Regions from separate parts of the Streptomyces glycanivorans genome, predicted to be linked through region 2. Evidence: riboswitches for the same ligand, from Rfam matches in the RefSeq annotation. Region 2 holds a riboswitch; each other region holds the start of a gene.

Region 1 (3,266 bases), 1.3 Mb from region 2:
TGAGCGCCTGCGCGGCCGGATCGGCCCGCGCGACCCTCGCGGTGGCCGTGCGCTACGGCGGCCACCGGCTGATCTCCGGCAGCCGCGGCGCGCCGCCCGTGCCGGTCAACGCCCACCGGACCCACCACGGGCCGCTCGCCTCGGCCATGGCCACCGTCTTCGCCATGACCCTGCTGTACCGCAGGGCGCAGGAGCGGTGGGAATCGTGTACGGACGACGAGAGCCGGGCCGAAGCGGGGACCCTCGTCGATGTCGCCAAGGCGTGGATCACCTGGCGGGCCCGCGACGTCATCGTGGAGAGCCGTGAACGCTGCGGCGCCCAGGCACTGCTCGAGAACAACGGCATGACCGAACTCGTCACGGGAGTGGAAGGGGCCATCACCGCGGAGGGCGACAACATCGCCCTCTACACCAAGGCGGCCGCCGACATGATCTTCGCCGCGGAGCCCGGCGGAGCGGACACCCCGGCCCCGCACACCGGTGACCTGACAGACCCGCGCTTCCTCGGGGCGCTCCTCGCCTCGGTCCAGGGCATCTGGTTCGCCCGGGCCAGGGAACGCGTGCTGCTGGCGTCCGAGGCCGACGCCCTCGGACGCTGGAACGCGGCCTCGGGCCACGCGCTGCGCGGGGTCGAGGCCTATGCGTACCGGGAGGCCGCCGCGGCCTACGCCGAGGAACGCGCCGCACTGCCCGAAGGAGCCGCGAAGGACCGGCTGAGCGAGCTCGAGCGCCTGTTCGCCGTCGAGTGGGTGGCCCGCAACAGCGGTGATCTGCTGGCCGCCGGTCTCCTGAGCGGCGATCAGGTCGAGGCCCTGGCGCGGTACGCCGAGGAACTGATCACCGCCGTCGCCGCGCACGCACCGCAGCTGGCCGACTCCTTCGCCCTGCCCGAGGCGCTGCTGGCCGACTGGCCGATCGCCGGCCCCGGCTACGCCGACGCGTACGACGACCCCGAGGGCCCGTGGAACACCGGCGCGGCGGACGCCCGGTGAGCGCCCCGCGTACGGAACAGGCGATGGGACGCCGGCTCGGCGAGCGCCTGGAGATCCTGGGACTGCGTGCCGTCCTGCTGGCCTACTGGGGCACGACGTCCGTGCTCGCCCGCTGTGGCGGGAAGCCGCAGAGCGACGGCGGCGAATCGGTTCACCCCAAGCGCTGACCCGCCCGACGGCCGTCACCGGTACGGAAGGGAGCGGTCCGCGCCCGCCGACCGGCGACGGCCCAGGAGGCCGGCGACACGCCGCGTGATAGCTTGCAGGCGCCAGTCACACTCCACGTGGAGTCAGGGAATCCGGTGCGAATCCGGAGCTGACGCGCAGCGGTGAGGGGGACGGGCGGGGCCACAGCCACTGGGACACCCTCGGGTGCACCGGGAAGGCGCTCCGTCCGGACGAACCCGAGTCCGAAGACCTGCTGGCACCCGCTTCCGGACCGGGAGCGGAACACTGTAGCGGGCTCCGCGCTTGAGCCCAGAGACGCCGAGGGACTCGTGCCGCCCATAGCCAGCACCGTACGCCGAACCGCCCTGCTCATCACGGGACTTGTCCTCCTGACCGCCTGCGGCGGGGGCGGTAGCACGTCCGACGGCCCGGCGCGTGAGAGCTCCGCCGACGGCTTCCCAGTGACCCTGGAGAACTGTGGTCGCACGGTGACCGTCGACGCGGCCCCGCAGCACGCCGTCTCCCTCAACCAGGGGTCGACGGAGATCCTGCTCTCCCTGGGCCTCGCCGACCGGCTCGCCGGTACCGCGACCTGGACGGACCCGGTGATGAAGGGACTGGAGAAGGACGAAGCCGCGGTGCCCCGCATCGCGGAGAACCAGCCCTCCTCCGAGAAGGTCCTCGCGGAGGAACCCGACTTCGTCAGCGCGTCCTTCGAATCCACCCTCGGCAAGGGCGGTGTGGCGTCCCGCGACCAGTTCGAGAAGCTGGGCGTACCGACGTACCTCTCACCCACCGACTGCGCGGGCAAGGACAACGCGGGCAGCAGCGACGGCTCGCGCACCGCGCCACTGACCATGGACGGCGTCTACGGCGAAGTGCGTGACCTGGCCAAGGTGTTCGGCGTCCCGGAGCGGGGCGAGAAGCTGATCAGCAGTCTCCGGGAACGGATCGACGAGGCGACCGCCGAGGTCGACGCCTCCGACGCCACCCTGCTCTACTGGTTCGCCAACGCCGAGGCCCCCTACCTGGCGGGCTGCTGCGGCGCTCCCGGCATCATCACCGAGGAGCTCGGCGCGAAGAACGTCTTCGACGACACGCACGAGGAATGGCCCCAGATCAACTGGGAGACCGTCGCCGACCGCGACCCCGACGTCCTGGTGATCGGTGACCTGACCCGCAAGTCGCAGACGGCCGAGAGCGCGAAGAAGAAGATCGAGTTCCTGGAGTCCAACCCCGCCACGAAGAACCTGGACGCCGTCCGCCACAAGCGGTACGTCCTGCTCAGCGGCCAGGCCATGAACCCGACCATCCGGACCGTGGAAGGTGTCGAGCGCGTCGCGGCGGGGCTGCGCTCGTTCGGGCTCGCGGGGTGACGAGGACCGAACCCGCCGCGGACCCGGAGACGGGGGTGACGAGGACCGGACCCGCCCCGGACGCGCAGGTGCACTCGCCTCCTCCGGCGGGGACCGTCTCCGGAGCACGGATCCTGCGCGACGGTCTCCTGTGGAGCGCCGGGATCGCCCTGCTGCTCCTGTCCGTCGCGGTGGCCGTCACGATTGGCCCCGCCCGGATCTCCGTCCCGGACGTCTGGTCCGTCGTGGCCTCGCACCTCGGCCTGGGCGAAGGACGGCTGACGCCGATCCGGGACGGCATCATCTGGAACCTGCGCATGCCCCGCACCCTGCTCGCCGCGGTGTGCGGGGCCGGACTCGCGGTGTGCGGCACCGTGATGCAGTCGCTGCTGCGTAACCCGCTCGCCGACCCCTTCGTCCTCGGCGTCTCCTCGGGCGCGTCCACCGGGGCGGTCGTGGTCGTCGTCCTGGGCGTCGGCGGGGGAGCGGTGTCGATCTCCGGCGGTGCCTTCGTCGGGGCCCTGTGCTCGTTCGCCCTCGTGCTGCTGCTCAGCCACACACTGGGCGGGTCCACGGACCGCGTCGTGCTCTCCGGGGTCGCGGCCATGCAGCTTTTTTCCGCGCTCACCTCGTTCGTCGTGATGACCGCCGCCGACGCCGAACAGACCCGGGGCGTGCTCTTCTGGCTCCTCGGCTCGCTGAGCGGCGTCGGATGGGGCGACGTGTGGACGTGCTCCGCCGTGCTGGCCGT
Region 2 (3,266 bases):
ACGGCGTCGTAGGTGCCCCGCAGCTGCTCCAGACAGTCCGTGACCGTCCCCAGCAGCGCCTCCTGCCGCCCTCCGTGGTAGCCGCGCGCACTCATCTCGCCGACCGGCTTCCCCATCAGGACGACCTGGCTGGAGCGGTCACCGCCGGGCTTGAGCAGCACCGGGTTCATCAGGGCCGAAGGCTCCACCCGGGCGGCCTGTGCCTGCATCGCCTGGGCCCGGCCGATCTCGGCCCCCTCCCGGGTGACGAACGAGTTCAGCGACATGTTCTGCGCCTTGAACGGCGCGACCTTCACCCCCCGGCGCACCAGCCACCGGCAGATCCCGGCCGTGACGACGCTCTTGCCCGCGTCCGAAGTGGTACCCGCGACCAGCAACCCGCCGCTCATGTGGCTCTCCGTCCCCTGGCCAGCCGCCCCGCCGCGCACACGGCGAGGGCCAGCACACTCACCCGGCGCGACAGCCGCACCGCCCGTTCGATGTCCGTGACCTGTACGTCCCGGCCGGCCCCGCCGTTGAGCACCGGCCGGTGCTCGACCCGCCCGCCGTACGCCAGGGTGCCGCCGAGCCGCACACCCAGCGCTCCCGCGAACGAGGCCTCCACCGGGCCCGCGTTGGGGCTGGGATGCCGGTGGGCGTCCGCCCGCCAGGCCCGGACGGCCTCGCGGGGGCGTCCCCCGGCGGCGACGGCGAGCGCCGCGGTCAGCCGGGCCCCCGGCCAGCCGACGACGTCGTCGAGCCGCGCCGAGGCCCAGCCGTAGCGCCGGTGGCGGGGCGACCTGTGCCCGACCATCGCGTCGAGGGTGTTGACGGCCCGGAATCCGATCAGCCCCGGCACCCCGCCGAGCGCGCCCCACACGAGGGCCCCCACCACGGCGTCGGAGGTGTTCTCGGCGACGGACTCCACCACCGCGCGGGCGATGCCCGGCCCGTCCAGCGCCTGGGGGTCCCGGCCGCAGAGGTGCGGCAGCCGCTCCCGGGCCAGCTCGACGTCCCCGGCGGCCAGGGCCCCGCCGATGGCACGCGCCTCGCGGCCCAGCGACGTGCCTCCGACGACGGACCAGGTGGCGGCGGCCGTCAGAGCGACCGCGGCGGCGGGACGGTTCCGTACGGCACGGGCGGCCAGCGCGGCGGCGCCCGTGGCACCCCCCGCGCACACGAGCGTGTGCAGGGCGCCCCAGCCGCGGTGATCGCGCCAGAGGAGGTTCTCGGCGCCGGCCGCGGCACGCCCGAAGGCGGCGACGGGGTGGCCCCGCCGGGGGTCACCGAGCAGCATGTCGCCGATCAGTCCGGCTGCGGCGCCGTACGCGAAGATGCGGTCGGCTCGCACCGCTCAGCCCGCCGTCGTGCCTCGAAGGGCCTTCTCGGAAGGTGGTGGGGTGACCGACGCAGGGCAGCCAGACATGGCGTATGTCCTCACTCAGGGTCCGCGCCCTGGTTCGACGTGACCGGCGACGAGAGTCTCCTGGCTCCCGGATCCGCAGTTCCTCCGGCCTTCCAGTCCGCGGTGGCGGACCGTGACTTCCGTGTGGAGGCTGCTCCCCGGTGACAGTGGCGGGACCGCGCCGGATTCGCACCGGCTTCCTCTCCTGTCGCCGTAAGGCCGGCCGGCGAGCCGGTCGGCCTAAATGGCTCCGGCAGTCCACCACGCTCCGCGAACGCCCGTCAACCTGCCGTTGACCTGCGAGGCTTCAGTGTGCTCAGACGCACACAGGGCCGGACACACACGTGGTGTGTCCGGCCCTGAGCGGGTGCCTACCCGGTGGGTCAGGCGACGATCAGAAAGATCCCGTAGGCGACCGCCGCCGCGCACAGCGCGAAGCAGGCGTACGCGCCGGTGCGCGCCAGGACGCCGCCACCGCCGCCCTGCGCCGTGGTCGTCTGCCTGGCGAGGCCGGTGATGCCGAGAGTGAAGAGGCCGACCAACGCGATGGTGATCACGAGGCTGACGCCGAAGACGGACGCGAGAGCTGCCCAGTCGATGTTCATGCGGATCTGTCCTTACACCGTGGCCGGCCGGTCGGCCGGGGTCTCGGACGCCGGGGCGTGGATGGTGGTCTTGAGTTCCGGGACACCCAAGCCGACGGGCGGCGGGCTGACGGCCGCGATGGCGGTCGTGACGACGCCCGCGGGCTCGTCCTCGGTCGCGTTCACATTGGTGTGGTCGACCGGCTTGCGGCGCGACAGCAGCCAGATGGCACCGGAGCCCGCGACGAGCAGGACGGCGACCACAGCGACGCCCCAGGGGCCCTGCTTGGTCAGGAACTCGGCACCCGCGCCGACGAGACCTGCGGCCGGCAGCGTCAGACCCCAGGCGACGAACATCCGGGTGGCCGTGGACCAGCGGACCACGCCCCCCTTGCGTCCGAGGCCCGCGCCCATGACGGCACCGGAGCAGGACTGGGTGGTCGAGAGGGAGAAACCGAGGTGCGAGGAGGCCAGGATGACCGTGGCCGCGCTCGTCTGGGCCGCGAAGCCCTGCGGCGGACGCAGGTCGGTGAGGCCGCTGCCCATCGTGCGGATGATGCGCCAGCCGCCGAGGTAGGTGCCGAGCGCGATGGCGATACCGGCGGAGGCGATGACCCAGACCGGCGGGTTGGAGCCGGGGGAGAGGACGCCGCCGGTGACCAGGGCCAGGGTGATGATGCCCATGGTCTTCTGCGCGTCGTTGGTGCCGTGGGCGAGCGAGACCAGTCCGGCCGAGGCGATCTGGCCGGCGCGGTACCCCTTCGCCGTCGACTTGAGCTGGGCCTCGTCGGTGATCTTCCGGTTGAGGCGGTACGTCAGCTTCGTGGCCAGCAGCGCGGCGACACCGGCCACCAGGGGCGCGGCGATCGCCGGCAGCAGGACCTTCGTGACGACGGTGCCGCCGTTGATCGAGGACCAGCCGGCCGACATCACCGCGGCGCCGATGAGGCCGCCGAAGAGTGCGTGGGAGGAACTGGAGGGCAGGCCGACCAGCCAGGTCAGCAGATTCCACAGGATCGCGCCGACGAGCGCGGCGAAGATGACCTCGGTTCTGAGGCCGTTCTCATTGATGATCCCGCCGGAGATCGTCTTGGCGACCTCCACCGACAGGAACGCGCCGACGAGGTTGAGAACGGCGGACATGGCCACCGCTGTCTTGGGCTTGAGAGCGCCGGTCGAGATGGTGGTCGCCATCGCGTTGGCGGTGTCGTGGAAACCGTTCGTGAAATCGAACACGAGAGCTGTCACGACCACAATCGCAAGCAGCAGCGTGATGTGTTCCATTTACCCAGGCAATC
Region 3 (3,266 bases), 2.5 Mb from region 2:
CAGGGCCGCGAGCACGATGTCGCCCTCGGGGTTGCGGGACCGGTCGACGAACATCTCGCCGGGTGCCGGGCCCCAGTGCTCCTCCACGGCCTCGCGCAGCTCGGCGGGCAGCGTGGCGAACCAGCGGCGGTAGTCGGCGGCGGGGATCCTGACCGGGTTGCGGGCCAGCTGCTCCTCGGTGAGCCACTCCTGGTCGTGGCCGCCCGCCTCGATGAGCGCGTAGATCAGCTCGTCGCCGTCGCCCGAGACCAGGCCCGGGATCTCCTCCTCGGGGCCGAAGTCGTAGCCCTCCTCACGGAGCCTGCGCAGCAGGGCGACGGCGCTGGCTGGGGTGTCGAGGCCGACCGCGTTGCCGATGCGGGAGTGCTTGGTCGGGTAGGCCGACAGGACCAGCGCGATCCGCTTCTCGGCGGCCGGGATGTGGCGGAGCCGCGCGTGGCGTACGGCGATCCCGGCGACGCGGGCAGCCCGCTCGGGGTCGGCGACGTACGCCGGCAGGCCGTCCTCGTCGATCTCCTTGAAGGAGAACGGCACGGTGATCAGACGCCCGTCGAACTCCGGCACGGCGATCTGGGTGGCCGCGTCCAGCGGGGAGACGCCCTCGTCGTTCTCCTCCCAGGCGGCGCGCGGGCTGGTGAGGCAGAGCGCCTGGAGCACCGGGACGTCGAGGCCGGTGAGGGCACCCGCGTCCCAGGACTCGTCGTCCCCGCCGGCCGACGCGGTCGCGGGCTTGGTGCCGCCCGCCGCGAGGACGGTGGTCACTATGACGTCCGCGGCACGGAGTTCGTCGATGAGCTCCGGTTCGGGCGACCGGAGCGAGGCTACGTACAGCGGGAGGGGGCGGGCGCCCGCGTCCTCCACGGCCGCGCAGAGCGCCTCGACGAACGCGGTGTTCCCGCTCATGTGGTGGGCGCGGTAGTAGAGCACCGCGACGGTCGGGCCGGTGACGTCCCGGGCGGTCCGCTCCAACGGGCCCCAGGCGGGCGCCGGGGCGGGCGGCTCGAAGCCGTGGCCGGTGAGCAGCACGGTGTCGGAGAGGAAGCGGGCCAGCTGCTCCAGGTTGGCGGGGCCGCCGTGCGCGAGGTAGGCGTGCGCCTCGGCGGCGATGCCGACGGGCACGGTCGACGCCGCCATCAGCTGTGCGTCGGGGGCCTGTTCACCTGTCAGTACGACGACGGGCCTGCCGGTGGCCAGTACCTGGTCCAGCCCCTCCTGCCACGCGCGGACACCACCGAGGAGGCGTACGACGACCAGGTCGGTCCCCTCCAGCAGCTGCGGGAGGTCGTCGAGGGAGAGCCGGGAGGGGTTGGCGTAGCGGTAGCTGACCGGTCCCTGCGCGGCACGGGCGCTCAGCAGGTCGGTGTCGGACGTCGACAGGAGCAGGATCATGCGGCGTCAGCCCTCCTCGGGGTGTCCACGCCCCGGGCAGTGTCGGATCGGCTGCTCGGACGGGACCGAGAGCCTGGGAAAGGGAGTTCCTGACTCGCCCGGCCGGGGCCGGGCTCACAGTGGCGGGACCGCGCCGGAATCTCACCGGGCTTCCTCCCATGTCGCCGTACGGCGATGGCGGACCGAACGGACCGCCGCTAGGCATAGTAGGCGGGGGGAGGGGGGTCCTGACCAGACGGCCCCCCGCCCTGGCCGCGACGGCGGCGGCTGTCCCGTAGGTCACAGTGACCGCAGGGGTCCACCACGGTCACGGTCGGTATGCTCGCCGCCATGTCCGCATCCCCCCTTCCGTCCCGTTCTCCGGGCGACGCGTGTGCCCGGAGCAGCGGTGACGCCTGCCCCGGCGCGCTGCGCCTGCACCGGGCGGACGACGGTGCGCTGGCGCGGATCCGCATACCCGGCGGGGTGCTGACACCCCGCCAGGCAGAGGCGCTGGGGCAGGCCGCCGAGCGCCTCGGTGACGGTGAGCTGCATCTCACCTCCCGCGGCAACGTGCAGCTGCGCGGGCTCGCACCGGACTGCGGTGCCGAGCTGGCCGGACTGCTGGACGAGGCCGGGCTGCTCCCCTCCGCACGGCATGAACGCGTGCGCAACATCGTCGCGTCCCCGCTGTCCGGGCTCGACGGCCTCGGTTCCGTCGACGTCGGACCCTGGCTGACCGGCCTCGACCGTCTCCTGTGCGGTAGCCCGGGCGCGACGGCGCTCTCAGGACGTTTCCTGTTCGCGCTCGACGACGGCCGCGGCGATGTTGACGCCCTCGGAGCGGACCTCACCCTGTTGGGACACGACGGCGATGCCCTGCTGCGCGTCGGGCACGGCGACGAGGTCCTCCGCGTGCACGCCGACGACGGCCCCCGGGCCGCGCTGACCGCCGCGGAAGCCTTCCTCGACTCCGCCCGGGGGACCGGCGCCTGGCGGGTGAAGGACCTGCCGGACGCCGACGCCGCGGCACTGCCCGCCGAGGTCGTCCGCCGGCTGCGGCAGACGGGCACCACCGTCACGGCGGACCACCGCCCCCGCCCCCTCGAAGTCCTGCCGCCTGCCCACGGCCCCGTCGTGGGCGGCCACCGCGAGTCCGCCCTGTCCGTCGGTGTACCGCTGGGACGGCTGGCCCCGGCCCAGTGGCGGCTGTTGCTGTCGGGCGCGGGGGAACTGCGCCTCACCCCGTGGCGCGGCATCGTCGTCACCGGCATCGGCCCCGGCCTGTCGGAGGGCCTGTCGGCGGGCCTCGCCGAGGCCGGCCTGATCACCGGGCCCGGCTCCCCGTGGGCCGGGGTGGGCGCCTGCATCGGCCGGCCCGGCTGCGCGAAGTCGCTGGCCGATGTGCGGGCCGAGGCGGGGGCCGCCGTCGGACCGGCCGGGCATCTCCCTGTGTACTGGTCGGGCTGCGAACGCCGCTGCGGCCATCCGCACGGGGAGTGGATCGACGTGGTCGCCACCCCCCGAGGACACCGGATCTCCCACGTCCGGGGGGACCTCGTCACCACGGCGGCGACGGTACGGGACGACCCGGCGGCGCTGGCCGCCGCCGTGGCGGCGGCCCGGGGCGCACGCACCTGACCACCACGCACGACCCCCTGTTCGGCCCCTCTCCGACCTGTTCGGCGAGAAAGACGAAGAAAGCGACAGCACTGTGCATCAGTACGAGAAGGACGGACCGGCGATCTACCGCCAGTCCTTCGCCACCATCCGCGCGGAGGCGGATCTGGCAGGGCTGCCCGCCGACGTGAGCCAGGTCGCCGTCCGCATGATCCACGCCTGCGGCATGGTCGACCTCGTACGCGATCTCGCCTTCTCGCCGAACGTGGTGGCCGACG

Evidence for each region. Region 2 has a riboswitch for cobalamin ahead of P8A20_RS28570 (cobalamin biosynthesis protein). Riboswitches for the same ligand answer to the same signal wherever they lie in the genome.
Region 1: another riboswitch for cobalamin. It lies ahead of P8A20_RS34585 (ABC transporter substrate-binding protein); the one in region 2 lies ahead of P8A20_RS28570 (cobalamin biosynthesis protein).
Region 3: another riboswitch for cobalamin. It lies ahead of cobN (cobaltochelatase subunit CobN); the one in region 2 lies ahead of P8A20_RS28570 (cobalamin biosynthesis protein).

What each region holds. Positions count from the first base shown of each region.
Region 1 is NZ_CP120983.1:7,818,225-7,821,490, forward strand. It holds gene P8A20_RS34580 (acyl-CoA dehydrogenase family protein) at 1-992, shown strand, start outside; gene P8A20_RS38840 (hypothetical protein) at 989-1,159, shown strand; cobalamin riboswitch at 1,246-1,432, shown strand; gene P8A20_RS34585 (ABC transporter substrate-binding protein) at 1,490-2,536, shown strand; gene P8A20_RS34590 (FecCD family ABC transporter permease) at 2,605-3,266, shown strand, end outside.
Region 2 is NZ_CP120983.1:6,474,161-6,477,426, forward strand. It holds gene P8A20_RS28565 (cobyric acid synthase) at 1-389, opposite strand, end outside; gene P8A20_RS28570 (cobalamin biosynthesis protein) at 386-1,330, opposite strand; cobalamin riboswitch at 1,459-1,587, opposite strand; gene P8A20_RS28575 (hypothetical protein) at 1,768-1,989, opposite strand; gene P8A20_RS28580 (inorganic phosphate transporter) at 2,002-3,252, opposite strand.
Region 3 is NZ_CP120983.1:3,952,229-3,955,494, forward strand. It holds gene cobN (cobaltochelatase subunit CobN) at 1-1,389, opposite strand, end outside; cobalamin riboswitch at 1,454-1,600, opposite strand; gene P8A20_RS17335 (ferredoxin-like domain-containing protein) at 1,708-3,009, shown strand; gene P8A20_RS17340 (precorrin-8X methylmutase) at 3,083-3,266, shown strand, end outside.